2 regions of the Erwinia tasmaniensis Et1/99 genome follow, and region 1 is predicted to be linked to the other one. Evidence: predicted binding sites of a transcription regulator. Region 1 holds the regulator's gene; the other holds the start of a gene.
The links. Region 1 encodes PurR, which represses purine synthesis genes. Its sites were predicted from a motif close to CANGCAAACGTTTGCNTG; they were not measured.
Positions count from the first base shown of each region.

Region 2: the regulator PurR is predicted to act here: its motif matches at 4,620-4,637, upstream of ETA_RS11740 (amino acid aminotransferase).

Region 1 is NC_010694.1:2,048,631-2,056,284, forward strand. Features, by position in the region: gene ETA_RS10140 (C40 family peptidase) at 1-586, shown strand, start outside; gene purR (HTH-type transcriptional repressor PurR) at 988-2,013, shown strand; gene punR (DNA-binding transcriptional activator PunR) at 2,001-2,942, opposite strand; gene punC (purine nucleoside transporter PunC) at 3,057-4,256, shown strand; gene cfa (cyclopropane fatty acyl phospholipid synthase) at 4,585-5,733, shown strand; gene ETA_RS10165 (riboflavin synthase) at 5,791-6,450, opposite strand; partial or broken gene ETA_RS10170 (MATE family efflux transporter) at 6,704-7,654, shown strand, end outside.
Region 2 is NC_010694.1:2,389,270-2,396,923, reverse strand. Features, by position in the region: gene ldtD (L,D-transpeptidase) at 27-1,865, shown strand; gene ETA_RS11750 (YcbK family protein) at 2,043-2,591, shown strand; gene ETA_RS11745 (MBL fold metallo-hydrolase) at 2,635-3,264, shown strand; gene ETA_RS11740 (amino acid aminotransferase) at 3,364-4,554, opposite strand; gene ompC (porin OmpC) at 4,786-5,889, opposite strand; gene asnS (asparagine--tRNA ligase) at 6,189-7,589, opposite strand.

The DNA.
Region 1 (7,654 bases):
GACTAAGCAGCCAGCGCTGAAAGGCAAGAAAGTTAACGCACGGATAAGTCGTACGGCTAGCAAAAAAAAAGCACCGAAAAAGCATTACGGCAGACAGCGCGCGGAAAGCAGTTTAGCTAAGGTTGGCAAAGTCGATCCCTCAGCCCCGTTGAAACTCAGTAATGCACACCGCATTCGTTATCAAAAAGCCCGTGAAACCGCAGTCAGTAAACTAATGGGGCAGCTCGGTAAGCCCTATCTGTGGGGCGGCAGCTCCCCTAAGACTGGGTTCGACTGCAGCGGGCTTGTCTGGTATGCCTACAAAGATTTAGTTAAATTTAAAATCCCACGCACCGCGAATGAAATGTATCACCTGCGCGATGCGGCTCCGATCAAACGTGACCGTCTTGAGAAAGGTGATTTAGTGTTTTTCCGCATCAACGGAAGAGGCTCAGCCGACCACGTGGGGGTTTATCTTGGTGAAAATAAATTTATCCAGTCGCCAAGGACAGGAAAAGACATTCAGGTCAGTGCGCTTAGCGACGATTACTGGCAGGAACATTATGTGGGTGCTCGTCGCGTTATGACACCGAAAACGATTCGTTAGCGGCTTTTTTCCACAGCGGGCCACAAGCAGACCCTCTGGCCCGTGACACGCCCCCCTTTCATGCTGCAGCTCCCCAAAGCCGTCGATCCGAACGCGGCTGACGATTTTCATCCTCGCGAGCGAATTGTGACGTTCCGATCCAGCAAAAATTCCTGTCCTTACGGGCAAAATTCTCGTTTTCTTTGCGCAGCCTTGATAGAATTCCCCTCTTAATTTGCGCAACAGCCGCTAAACCCGATGCGATCGGTTCCGTGCACCCTGTTGCGGGCAGATTTCTTCTCTTCCCGCCCCCTTTAGACAACCCCAATAATTCTGGCCCAACGGGAAGAGCCTGGGCTAAGGCAAACGTTTAACAAACCGGTTATCAGGGGGTTACTGATAACACCAGGAGTACGATTTACATGGCAACAATTAAGGATGTGGCAAAGCGCGCCGGTGTTTCCACCACCACCGTGTCTCACGTCATCAATAAAACACGCTTTGTCGCCGATGAGACCCGTGAAGCGGTGTGGGTTGCAATCAAAGAATTGCATTACTCCCCCAGCGCCGTAGCACGCAGCCTCAAGGTAAACCACACCAAAACGATTGGTCTGCTGGCAACATCAAGTGAAGCCCCCTATTTTGCTGAAATCATTGAGGCGGTAGAAAACAGCTGCTTTGCCAAAGGCTATACCCTGATCCTGGGTAACGCCCATAACAATATAGAAAAGCAGCAGGCTTACCTGTCAATGATGGCGCAAAAACGTGTTGATGGCCTGCTGGTCATGTGCTCTGAATACCCGGACGCGCTGATTTCAATGCTTGAAGATCACCGCAATATTCCTATGGTTGTTATGGACTGGGGCAAGTCGCGCGGTGATTTTACCGATACGGTATTGGATAATGCGTTTGAGGGCGGGTATCTTGCCGGGCGCTATTTGATTGAACGCGGACACCGGGATATTGCCGCCATCCCAGGCCAGCTGGAGCGCAACACCGGTGGCGGACGCCATGCGGGATTTTTGAAAGCTCTGACTGAAGCGGGCATCGTTCTGCGGGAAGAATGGCTGGTACAGGGAGATTTCGAACCTGAATCCGGCTACCGCGCGATGCAACAAATCCTGGCGCAGAAACAACGCCCGACCGCGGTTTTCTGCGGCGGAGATATTATGGCAATGGGCGCAATCTGCGCAGCCGATGAAATGGGCCTGCGGGTCCCCCAGGATATTTCGGTCATTGGCTATGATAACGTGCGCAACGCCCGTTATTTCACTCCGGCATTGACCACCGTACACCAACCGAAAGAGCGTCTTGGTGAAACCGCATTCAATATGTTACTTGACCGCATCACCAGCAAGCGCGAAGAGTCGCAAACCATTGAAGTGTACCCTACTTTGATTGAAAGACGCTCGGTGGCGGACGGCCCTTACCGCGACTACCGCCGCTGATCTTGTATCACTGTCGTATTGGATTGCTCACTCAACCATTCGGCGTTAAGGGTTTCAGTGCTACCAAGATATTCCAGCAGCCAGCTCAGCGCCGGTGAGGCGCTTTGCTCTGACCAGGTCAGGCAGCATGGGCTGTCCGGGAAGGGCGAACTCAGCGTCAGTTCACACAATATATTTTGCTGTAATAACGGCTGCGCAAAATGTCCCGGAACCATGCCAACACACAACCCCGCTCGCAGGCAGTCAAAGGCACTTTCCCAGTCAGGAACGACCAGCCGCCGTTGATTATCAAGCGTCCAGGTTGTGCGTTTGGGTAGCGCACGCGAGGTATCTTCCATGACCAGCGAAGGCCACTCGCGTACCGATCCTTCCGTCAGCAGCCCCGGCCGTCCGACTAACGGATGTTGTGCATTGACCACGCAGCGCCAGTTCAGGCTGCCCATATCCCGAAACGCAAAACGCCCCCCCACCGGGATCGCCTGGGTAGCGCCTATCGCCACATCCGCGCGACCGTCCGCCAGCGCATCCCAAACGCCGTTGAAGACTTCTGGCATGATATGCAGCTCCATATCTGGGAAATGGCGGTAAAAATCCACCACCAGCTGCCGGGTCCGCGATGGCCGGACCATACGATCAACGGCGATATTGAGCTGCCCCCGCCAGCCGTTTGCTACCTGTTGGCAACGGCGACGGGTGGCAAGCATTTTTTTGATAACAGATCTGGCCTCTTCGCTAAATACACGACCGGCATCGGTCAGCACCACGTCACGATGCCGCCTTTCAAATAAACTGACGGCCAGCCACTCCTCCAGCTGACGCACCGTATAGCTTACCGCAGAAGGAACGCGGTGCAGTTCAGCGGCAGCGGCGGTGAAACTTCCGGTTCGGGCCACGGCATCAATGACTTCGAGTGAATGTTCAGACCACATATCCAGCCTTCAAAAATTTTCATAACAGTCAACGAATATTAGCGTTTCACAGGCCGCCCCGCACGCGATTACACTGCGCCAGCAAAAAAAACCGTATGACAAGAGCAAATCTGTATGAATTCGAAAGGTTTTATGATTTACCTGGCGCTGCTGAGCATGCTGGGCTTTCTCGCCACCGATATGTACCTGCCAGCATTTGGCGTAATGCAGCGGGATCTTGACACCCAGGCCGGGGCTATCAGCGCCAGCCTAAGCATTTTCCTTGCCGGATTTGCCTGCGCCCAGCTGATATGGGGCCCCCTTTCGGACCGCATCGGCCGTAAGCCGGTACTGTTGATGGGACTGAGCCTGTTTGCTATAGGCTGTGCCGCCATGCTTTGGGTTGACTCCGCGACGTCACTGTTGGCATGGCGTTTTGTGCAGGCGGTAGGGGTATGTGCCGCAGCCGTAAGCTGGCAGGCGCTTGTCGTCGATCGCTACAGCGGTGCGCAGGCGAATCGCGTCTTTGCCACCATCATGCCGCTGGTCGCACTTTCACCAGCCCTGGCACCGCTGCTGGGTGCATGGCTGTTAAGCCATTTTTCATGGCAGGCCATATTCGTCGCGCTTTTACTCATCACTCTGCTGCTGCTGATACCGACTTTTCTGCTGCCATCACGCCCACGTGTGGGGAAAAGCGCATCCGCACCTGATATTCCCGCTCCGGGCTTTATTGCCCTGCTTAAATCGCCCATCTACTGCGGTAACGTGATGACCTATGCGGCCTGCTCTGCCAGCTTCTTTGCCTGGCTTACCGGTTCACCTTTTATTCTGGGCAACTTAGGACTGACGCCGGGCGATATTGGCCTGAGCTACGTTCCGCAAACCGCCGCTTTTCTTATCGGCGGTTTTGGCTGCCGCGCGTTGCTTAATCGATTTGCCGGGCGCAAGATCCTCCCGTGGCTGCTGGCGTTCTATAGCCTGAGTATTGTCGCGCTCTATCTCATTGCGCAATTTTCGCAACCCGCATTATGGACTCTGCTACTCCCGTTCTGTGGAATGGCAATGGCCAATGGGGCTATCTACCCTATCGTGGTGTCCAGCGCCCTTCTTCCGTTTCCTCAGGCAACCGGTAAAGCGGCTGCTCTGCAAAATATGTTGCAACTCGGACTGTGTTTTCTTGCCAGCATGGCCGTATCGACATGGATTGCTGCGGCGCTGCAAACCACGGTATTTGTGATGCTGATAACCATTTTGTTAGCAGCATTAGGCTACTTCGTTCAACGCAAGGCCGAAAAAAATCTCGTATTGCAAACGGAGATGCAGCACCAGTAAAGCACTTGCGCTCAACTAGTTAGCAAACTAACGATAAGCCATTGAACAATACCGCCCGCAGGCATATACTTTTCTTCGTCATGTAAAATAATAAGTTAATATTATTCTTCTGGCAGAGGTATATGCTGTGCAGGCGCTTTGCTATCGGCCTGGGTTCGGTTGCCAGGCACTTCTGACTGAACGCATTCATCTCAGCCCTTTTACGTTTCAATCAATCCTCTTTTTACGTTGTTATCAGGCCGTGGCTTTGCCGCGTGTTCTCTTACAGACCTTTAGAAATTGACTATTCTTTTCTCAGGTATCAATCACACAGGGTGATGGAGAAGCTATGAGTTCATCGTGTTTAGAAGAAGAAAACCTGAGCAATAACCAGTGGTACCGAATCGCTCAGGAAATATTACGTAAGGCTGATATTGAAATAAACGGAACCCGCCCCTGGGATATCCAGGTGACTAACCCCAATTTTTTTAAGCGAGTACTCCAGGAGGGGTCTTTGGGTTTGGGTGAAAGTTTTATGGACGGCTGGTGGGAGTGTGAGCGTTTAGATATTTTCTTTCAGCAGGTGCTCAACGCGCACCTTGAACAACAGCTTCCCCATCATTTCAAAGATACGCTGCGTATCGCCGCTTCACGTTTAACTAATTTGCAGTCTCGAAAACGCGCCTGGATAGTGGGTAAAGAGCATTATGACCTCGGTAACGACCTCTTTACCGATATGCTCGACCCCTACATGCAGTACTCCTGTGGTTACTGGAAAAACGCGGCAACACTCGAGCTTGCGCAGGAAGCCAAACTTGAGCTGATCTGCGCGAAACTCCAGCTGGAGCCCGGCATGACGCTGCTTGATATTGGCTGCGGCTGGGGAGGTCTGGCTGAATATGCGGCCCGTCATCATGGTGTCAGCGTGGTTGGCGTGACGATATCCGCCGAACAGCAGAAGCTGGCCCAACAGCGCTGCAAAGGGCTCAGCGTGACCATCCTTTTGCAGGACTATCGGGATCTTCAGCAGCAGTTCGACCGCATCGTATCCGTTGGCATGTTTGAACACGTCGGGCCAAAAAATTATGCCACTTATTTTGACGTGGTGGATCGTAATTTAAAGCCGGATGGGGTTTTTCTGCTGCACACCATTGGTGCCAGTAATACGAATGACCACGTCGATCCCTGGATTAACAAATATATCTTCCCCAACGGCTGTCTGCCGTCCGTTCGCCATATCGCTGAAGCCAGCGAACCACATTTTGTGATGGAGGATTGGCATAACTTTGGTGCTGATTATGACGTAACGCTGATGAGCTGGCACCAGCGATTTTTGGCTGCCTGGCCGCAGCTGGCCGAGAAATATGGCGTGCGTTTCAAGCGTATGTTTTCCTACTACCTGAATGCCTGCGCCGGCGCCTTTCGCGCCAGAGATATTCAACTCTGGCAAGTGGTCTTTACGCGCGGAACAGAAGGCGGGATCCGCGTAGCGCGTTAAGGATGCTTAAGCACAAGTGGGCGACCTTCAGAGCCGCCCTTTTTTCAGTAATCTTGCTTAAGAAGCATCATTATGCTCTTCGGCCACCGTGGCAGCTAAGAGTTCGGCCTCTCGACGCGCCAATACCCGCTCTACCGTTTCGACGATAGCCTGGGTATGCGGATCGATTTCAATGTTCACCCGCTGCCCAAGGCGTTTTTTGCCCAGGGTGGTGCGTGCCAGCGTTTCCGGGATCAGGTGCACGCAAAATTTCGTCTTCGTCACTTCTCCAACCGTCAGGCTGATGCCATCAATGCCGATAAAACCTTTATGCAGTATGTATTTCATTTGGCTGGCATCCTGCGGCTTAAACCAGATTTCACGGTTATTATCCGCAGTCAGGATCTTAGTGATTTCGGCGGTGGTCATGATATGACCGGACATCAAATGGCCGCCGATTTCATCGCTGAACTTCGCCGCACGCTCAACGTTAACCGTGTCGCCAACGTTAAGCGAACCGAGGTTAGTGATGCGAAGCGTTTCTTTTACCAGATCGAAGCTGACGCGATCGCCTTCCACGCCGGTGACCGTCAGACAGCAGCCATTGTGAGAGACCGATGCGCCTAGTTCTAAACCGGGCAGCAACTCCACCGGCATCTTCACTGTGTGAGTACGAAAATTCGCTTTCTCTTCAATCGCTAACACCTCTGCGATGCCCTGCACAATACCTGTAAACATGTTTCGCCTCTAAATAACGGTTTTCTGCTAGCTAGTTTGCCCTGGCAACGTCACAAAGCCAAATAGAGCATGGCAACATTTCGTGACACAAAGTGCGTTTTCCGCATTCGTTCATTGGCTATTTACCCCACCAGCATTAGAATGAGCGCCCCCACGGAAACCGGCATGAAAATGCGTTTCTCTTACCAGAGTGACGCCTGTCTATCATAATCCCAATATTTTTAAATAAAGGGTAAACAATTAAGGTGTTTGTGTGCAGAAGTACCTCTCAGAGGCGCGTCAGTTATTAGTTTTGGCTATCCCGGTAATACTTGCGCAGGTTGCGCAGACGTCAATGGGATTCGTAGATACAGTAATGGCCGGTGCCGTCAGCGCCACGGATATGGCCGCCGTTGCCGTTGGAACCTCAATCTGGATGCCCGTAATCCTTTTTGGGCACGGTCTGCTGCTGGCTTTAACGCCGGTCGTAGCACAGCTTAACGGCTCTGGTCGCCGCGACCTTATTGCTCATCAGGTCCGTCAGGCGTATTGGCTGGCTGGGATCGTTTCCGTACTGGTTATGGTTGTGCTCTATAACGCTGCTCATTTGATCTCCGCCATGAATAACGTTGACCCGCTGCTGTCGGAAAAAGCCATCGGGTATCTGCATGCACTGCTCTGGGGAGCCCCAGGGTATCTGTTCTTCCAGGTGGCCCGCGACCAGTGTGAAGGCCTGTCAAATCCAAGCCGGGCATGGTGATGGGTTTTATTGGTCTGCTGGTAAACATCCCGGTTAATTATGTCTTTATCCATGGCCATTTGGGCATGCCTGCTCTCGGTGGCGTTGGCTGCGGCGTGGCTACCGCTTCAGTATACTGGGTGATGTTTATTGCCATGAAGTTCTGGGTGAATCGTGCAAAATCGATGCGCGATATTCGCCTGCCACAGCGTTTCAGTCCCCCGGACTGGAAAGCGATACGCCGACTGACCGGACTCGGCCTGCCGGTTGCGCTGGCTCTGTTTTTTGAAGTCACTCTGTTCGCCGTTGTGGCTCTGCTGGTTTCCCCGTTGGGGATCGTCAACGTCGCCGGACATCAGATAGCGTTAAACTTCAGCTCACTCATGTTTGTCGTGCCGCTGTCCATCGGCGTAGCAACCACCATCCGTGTAGGCTTTCGTCTGGGCCAGGGGTCAGCCGAACAGGCGAAAGTGGCAGCCTGGACTG
Region 2 (7,654 bases), 340 kb from region 1:
AAGCTGACTTAAACAGGGAGCAGGGAATGTCGCTGCAGAAATCATTATCTATACAAGCGCTTGCGGTGGGTTGCTGCCTGCTTTCCGGGCTGGCCACTTTACCCGGCGCGGTAGCCGGTACGCCGCCCGTTTCCGCCCCGGCGGTGCCTGCTGTCAGCGTGACGCAAAGCCAGCAGCAGATCATTGCCGCTCTACCTCAGGGGACAACGCTATTTTACCTGAAAAATCTTTCCCCGCTGTACGCCAACAATCGTATGCAGCCTATGTGGGAGGATCGCCAGGCGGTCAGACAGTTCCAGCAGCAGCTGGCTGAGGTGGCTCTCTCCGGCGTTCAGCCGCAGTTTGCACAGTGGGTAAAGCAGCTGACCGATCCCGCGATTAGTGGCCTGGCCCGCGATCTGGTGTTGTCTGACGCCATGTTGGGTTATCTCCAGTTTACCTCCAACGTGCCGAGCAAAGGTGAGACCTGGCTGTACAGTAATGTTCCCTACCGGATGGAAGCGCCATCAACGATGGCGATTAATCAGTGGCAGCGCGCCCTGTCGCAGAACAACCTCAATGGGTTTGTATTGTCACTGGCTCCCCAACATCCGCAGTATGCGCGCATGCGCCAGGCGCTGAAAACGCTGCTGACGGCGGATGGCCGTCCGTGGCCGCAGCTCATTGATAAGCAGACGCTGCGTCCAGGGCAAATCAGTAACGACGTATCGGCGCTACGCGATATTTTGCAACGCAATGGCATGATGTCATCAGATAATGAACCGGCTAAACTCGCGGCGGAGGTTGTTGGGGCTGTTGATGCGCCACTTATCCACGATGATGACAATGTGCAGCCGGATGTTGCCACCCAGCAGGGTGCTGAAAACAATAGCGTAGTCAGCCCCTCCGCAGGCCCGTCAGGCAATGCCACAGCGGCAAACGGCGTCAACGTGCAGGCGGCGCTGGGCAACGCGGCCAATACCTATACGCCCCAGCTGGTGGAGGCACTGAAACGTTTTCAGCGCTGGCAAGGTCTGGAAGCTGATGGCGCGATTGGCCAGCGCACCCGCGAATGGTTGAATGTCTCTCCACAGCAGCGGGCTACGCTGCTGGCGTTGAACATCCAGCGGCTGCGTCTGCTTCCTGATGATATGCACAACGGCATTATGGTGAACATCCCGAATTACTCGCTGGCGTATTACGTGAACGGTCGTGAAATCCTTGCATCGCGGGTGATTGTAGGGCGGCCGGATCGCAAAACGCCATTGATGCGTAGCGCTTTGAACAATGTGGTGCTCAATCCACCGTGGAACGTGCCGACCACGCTAATACGCAAAGATATCGTTCCGAAGGTGAAACAGGACCCGGCGTACCTCTACAAGCACGGATACACCCTGCTTTCAGGCTGGAGCAGTGAGGCACAGGTGGTTGACCCTTCAATGATAGACTGGAGTATGGTTTCTGCCGCTTCCTTCCCCTATCGGATCCGACAGGCTCCTGGCCCCACAAATTCCCTGGGACGCTACAAGTTTAATATGCCAAGCTCTGACGCTATCTATCTGCACGACACGCCAAATCACGGCCTGTTCCAGAAAGATATACGCGCCCTGAGTTCAGGCTGCGTGAGGGTAAATCGCGCTTCCGATTTGGCCAATTTACTGCTACGGGATGTGGGTTGGAACGACACGCGTATTTCCAGCACGCTGAAAGAGGGAGATACCCGCTTCGTGTCTATTCGCCATCGCATCCCGGTCAACCTCTATTATCTGACCGCCTGGGTTGCAGACGATGGTCAACCCCAGTTTCGTACAGATATTTACAATTATGACTACACCGCGCGTTCAGGTACTCAGGCACTGGTCCGGGCTGGTCAATTATTACTCTAATGCCTGATTAACCAGAAGTTCCAGGCAGGGCGGCGGAAGGGCGTATTGGGTCAGCAAGTGACCCCGTACGCCCTTTTCGTTGACGGCCGGGTTGACGGATGTTTTCGCGCCCGGTAATGTTCCAGCCAGCGCAGTCAATGCACAACTCCGAACCTTTTAGCCAGGTAACGCAGCTTTATGGATAAAATCGACTCTCATCGCCGTAAGTGGTTGACTCTGGGCGGAGCCGCCCTGGGTGTCGCACTTTTACCGGGCCAGGCTTTTGCCTCGCTCTCTACCGCACGTCCCCGAATACTGACCCTGAATAATCTTCATACCGGTGAAAGTCTCAAAACCGAGTTTTTCAACGGCAAATCCTACGATAAATCCGAACTGGCACGTCTTAACCACTTTTTCCGAGACTATCGTGCCAATAAAAGTAAAAGCATCGACCCCCATCTTTTCGATCAGCTGTCTCGTTTGCAAGCTCTGCTCAATACTCGTAAACCTGTTCAGCTTATTTCCGGCTACCGTTCGCTGGTAACCAACAATATGCTGCGTGAAAACGGTGATGGCGTGGCTAAACACAGTTATCACACCTTGGGCCAGGCGATGGACTTCCATATTGAAGGAATTACGTTGAGCAACATCCGTAAAGCCGCGCTTGCGCTGCGCTCCGGTGGTGTTGGCTACTACCCAAAAAGTAATTTTGTGCACATTGATACCGGGCCGGTCAGGCACTGGTAAGCTGAAATTCCGGCTGTCCTGTGGCGGCCGGTAACGGAGTATTATGGAATTTCATATCATACCGGTCACGGCATTCGCACAGAATTGCTCAGTGATCTGGTGCCCTGAAACGGGTGATGCGGCACTGGTTGACCCCGGCGGCGATGCGCAAAAAATCAAAACTGAAATTGCTGCATTGGGCGTAACGCTCAAACAAATCCTGCTGACACACGGTCATCTTGACCATGTTGGGGCTGCGGCCGAGCTGGCTGAGCATTATGACGTATCGATTATCGGCCCGCACAAGGCGGATAAATTCTGGCTGGACGGTTTACCGCAGCAAAGCCAGATGTTTGGTTTTGACGAGTGTGCGCCGCTGACCCCGAACCGTTGGCTGGAAGAGGGGGAAAGTGTGCATGTGGGTCACACCGAGCTGGAAGTGCTTTTGTGCTCCGGACATACGCCCGGGCATATTGTGTTTTTCGACCGCGAAGGTCGTCTGCTGGTCTCCGGCGATGTGATTTTCAACGGTGGAGTCGGGCGCTCAGACTTCCCCCAAGGCAGTCATGACGACCTGATAGCATCTATTCACAGCAAGCTGCTGCCGCTCGGCGATGACGTCGCGTTTATTCCCGGCCATGGGCCTATGTCAACGCTCGGGCGCGAACGTATCAGCAATCCTTTTCTGCAATAATGGCTGCCGAAACGAGAACAGGCCTGCATATGCAGGCCTGTTCTCGTTCGGGGTGACGCCGGGGATATCTGCGTTACGCCGGTTCTTGCCGTTAATCAGCTACAGGACAGCGACAATTGCCTCACACAGCGGAGCCATATTATCTTCGGTCATGCCTGCTACGTTAACGCGCCCGGAGTTTACCGCATAGACGCCAAACTCGTTGCGCAGGCGGATCACCTGATCTTTCGTCAGGCCGCTGAATGAAAACATGCCGTTTTGAGCAATGATAAAGTTAAAATCACCCTGTGCCCCTTTCTCTTTCAGCGTTCTCACAAAAAGCTGGCGCATGCTCTGAATACGCTCACGCATGCTGGTCAGCTCCTGCTCCCACTCCGTACGTAAAGCGCTGTTGCTCAGGATAGTCCCCACCACGGCAGCGCCATGTGCGGGAGGATTGGAATAATTCGCACGGATGGTCGCTTTTACCTGACTGAAGGCCGTATCGGCCACGGCAGCATCGCTGGCAACCAGGGTGCATGCGCCGACGCGCTCGTTATATAGCCCAAAGTTTTTCGAGTATGAGCTGCAAACGATCAGTTCTTTATGGCTGGCTGCGAAGATACGCAGACCTTCAGCATCTTGCTCAAGACCACGAGCAAAACCCTGATAGGCAAAGTCAAACAGCGGCAGCCATCCCTTAGCCAGCGACAGCTCGGCCAGCTGCGCCCACTGTTCAGCCGTCGGATCGATGCCAGTCGGATTATGGCAGCAGCCGTGGAACAGAACGATATCACCGGCCTCGGCAGCATTCAGGCTGTCCAGCATTCCGTTGAAATCCAGTTTGTGGCTGGCTGCATCGTAATAAGCGTATTCACGAACTTCCAGACCGGCGGCGGCAAACACGTTCTGATGATTCGGCCAGCTTGGATTGCTAACCCAGACACGTTTTGCGCCGGTCTGCGTGGCGATAAAGTCGGCTGCAACACGCAGTGCGCCAGTGCCGCCAGGCGTTTGGGCCGTACGTGCACGCCGGCTTTCGATGAGTTTGCTATCGGTACCAAACAGCAGTTCTTGCGTGCAGCGAGCAAAATCGGCAATGCCGTCAATACTGAGGTAATTTTTGGTTGTTTCGTTTTCCAGCAGATACTGTTCAGCCTTTTTCACGCTGGACAGTACCGGCGTTTTGCCGGTTTCATCCTTATACACGCCGATACCGAGGTTGATCTTGTCCAAACGTTCATCCGTGCGGAAGAGATCGGCTAAGCCAAGAATAGGGTCGGCGGGTGCAGCTGCAATACGTTCAAACATAATTGGAGTCCGTTAGCTTAATCTAAAGCGAAGTGTGGCCTCAGGTTACCGCCATAATGGAGAAATTACCAACCGTTTGCGTCAAAAAAACGTCAGGTCTGAACGCGGGAAATGAAAATATTATCGGAGGGCGTTAGCCGAAATCTTAAACGGTAAGCCAATAAAAAACGGGGCCGAAGCCCCGTTGGATCATGCACATGATGCCGCAGGTTTACTGCGGCACGACGGCTATTAGAACTGGTATACCAGGCCAACACCAACGGTGTTGTCGGTAGACGTGCCGGTTGCACGAGTGAAGTCGTTTGCGTCCAGCAGGTTGATTTTATAATCAACGTAGGTGGACATGTTTTTGTTGAAGTAGTAGTAGGTAGCCACGTCGATGTATTTGTACAGATCTTGTTTACCGACGTTCTCGATTTTCTTACCTACTGACTGCACGTAGCCAAGAGACGGACGCAGGCCGAAGTCGAACTGGTATTGCGCTACCGCTTCGAATTTCTGCTCTTTGTTTACAGCGCCGTTGAGTTTTGTATCACCAAAGGTGCCGTCGATATAGGTATTGTTACGGGTTTCACCGTACATCGCCGCCAGGTAAACGTTGTTGGCGTCATATTTAACCGCGGTGGACCAGGTTTCAGCCGTTTTGCTGCCGTTTGCGAAGTAGGCATCACGCTGACCGTTGGTACGGTCGGATTTGGTGTAAGCAGCAGATACCGCTACGCCAACCGGGGTGGTATAGGTAACGGAGGTGCCCCAGCCGTCGCCATTTGCTTTCTTGATTTGACGACCGTTTTCGCTCTCTTCGTTTTTACCCTGATATTGCAGAGCGAAGTCGAGACCATCAACCAGACCGAAGAAGTTGCTGTTACGGTAGGTGGCCAGACCGTTGGAACGACCGACCATGCCATTATCTGAGTAGCCAGAGTCACCACCGAATACCGGCAGGATATCGGTCCATGCCAGTGGGTCATAGCCCACGCCGTAGTTACGGCCATAATCGAATGCGCCGTAATCAGCAAATTTCAGACCGGCGAAGCCAACGCGGGTTTTAGAACCTGAAGTGCCTTCTGCTTCAGATACGTCTGCCTGCACGTTATATTCCCACTGGCCGTAACCGGTCAGCTGATCGGTGATCTGGGTTTGACCTTTGAAGCCGAAACGAACGTAAGACTCATCGCCATCTTCGCCGGTGTTTTTAGAGAACTGGTGACGCGCATCAACTTTACCGTACAGGTCCAGTTTGTTGCCATCTTTGTTATAGATTTCTGCAGCGTTAGCCGCACCTGCTGCCAACAGAGCTGGGATCACTACTGCAAGAATGTTGCGCTTCATCATTTTTTATTACCCTCATTGGAGTTATTTGGACACCTGCCACTGCCGACAACAATTCTTTACAGAACCATGAAGAGAGTTTGGTGTCTTCCTGTGTCTGAAGGCATCTTTCCATTCGTAGCCCGGTTAATCTAGCCCGAAAATGCTACTAATCTCCTATTCTGGTAACAATTAGAAAAAATGTATTTCAAAATGTAATAATCACGGAACTTTGTGAGTCATATCTAACTTTACAAAAATAAAAAAAGGCCAGCGAGGCTGGCCTTAATATATATATGAATTTCTTATATTTAATGCAGAAATCAGAATGTCGCGCTGCGTGGGGTGCGTGGGAAGGCGATAACATCTCTTACATTTTGTACGCCGGTGACATAAGCGATTAATCGCTCGAAACCGAGGCCAAATCCTGAATGGGGTACGGTACCGTAACGGCGTAGATCGCGATACCACCAGTAATCTTCTTTATTCAGCCCCATCTCTGCCAGACGAGCATCTAACACCTCAAGACGTTCTTCACGCTGTGAGCCGCCGATGATCTCGCCAATGCCCGGTGCCAGCACGTCCATAGCGGCCACGGTTTTGCCGTCGTCGTTCAGGCGCATGTAAAATGCCTTGATATCTTTCGGGTAGTTTTTAACCACTACCGGAGCTTTAAAGTGTTTTTCCGCCAGGTAGCGCTCGTGTTCAGAGGAGAGATCGATGCCCCATGAAACCGGGTTCTCAAACTTCTGGCCGGAGGCGAGCAGGATCTCGACAGCTTCGGTGTAATCAACCTGTGCGAAATCGGTTGTCACAAAACGTTCCAGGCGCGAAACCGCATCTTTGTCTACGCGCTCGGCGAAGAAAGCCATATCATCAGCGCGTTCGGTAAGGACCGCTTTGAAAACGTACTTCAGCATGGCTTCTGCCAGTGCCGCGTTATCTTCCAGGTCGGCGAACGCAATTTCCGGCTCCAGCATCCAGAATTCGGCCAGATGCCGGCTGGTGTGCGAGTTTTCAGCGCGGAAGGTCGGGCCAAAGGTATAGATTTTCGAGATGGCGCTGGCGTAGGTTTCGCCATTCAGCTGGCCTGATACGGTCAGGAACGCCTCTTTGCCGAAGAAGTCCTCATCGTAATTGACTTTGCCTTCCGGCGTACGCGGCAGATTTTCCATATCCAGCGTGGAAACGCGGAACATTTCGCCAGCACCTTCAGTGTCAGAAGCGGTAATCAGCGGGGTAGAGACCCAGAAGAAACCCTGTTCGTCAAAGAAGCGATGCAGCGCCTGTGCCAGAGTATGGCGAACGCGTGCTACCGCGCCAATCAGATTCGTGCGTGGGCGCAGGTGCGCAACTTCACGCAGATATTCAATGCTGTGGCGTTTGGCCGCCATTGGATAGGTATCCGGGTCGTCAACCCAGCCGATCACCTCGACGTGAGTCGCCTGAATTTCAAAGCTTTGACCCTCGCCCGGTGACTCAACCACTTTCCCCGTAATGACAACCGAGCAGCCGGTGGTCAGGCGTAATACTTCATCCTGATAATTATTCAGAGAATTATTGACGACAGCCTGGACCGGATTAAAGCAGGAACCGTCATAAACGGCGATAAAGGAAATACCGGCTTTCGAATCTCTCCGGGTACGCACCCAGCCGCGTACGGTGACTTCACTGTCTACCGTTACCCGGCCGTGCAGTACATCCGCTACAGGCACAACGCTCATATCAGTCTCTCACTATTAATCTGAATAGAAATGGAATACCCCAAATTTAGGGTATCGCTATGTTA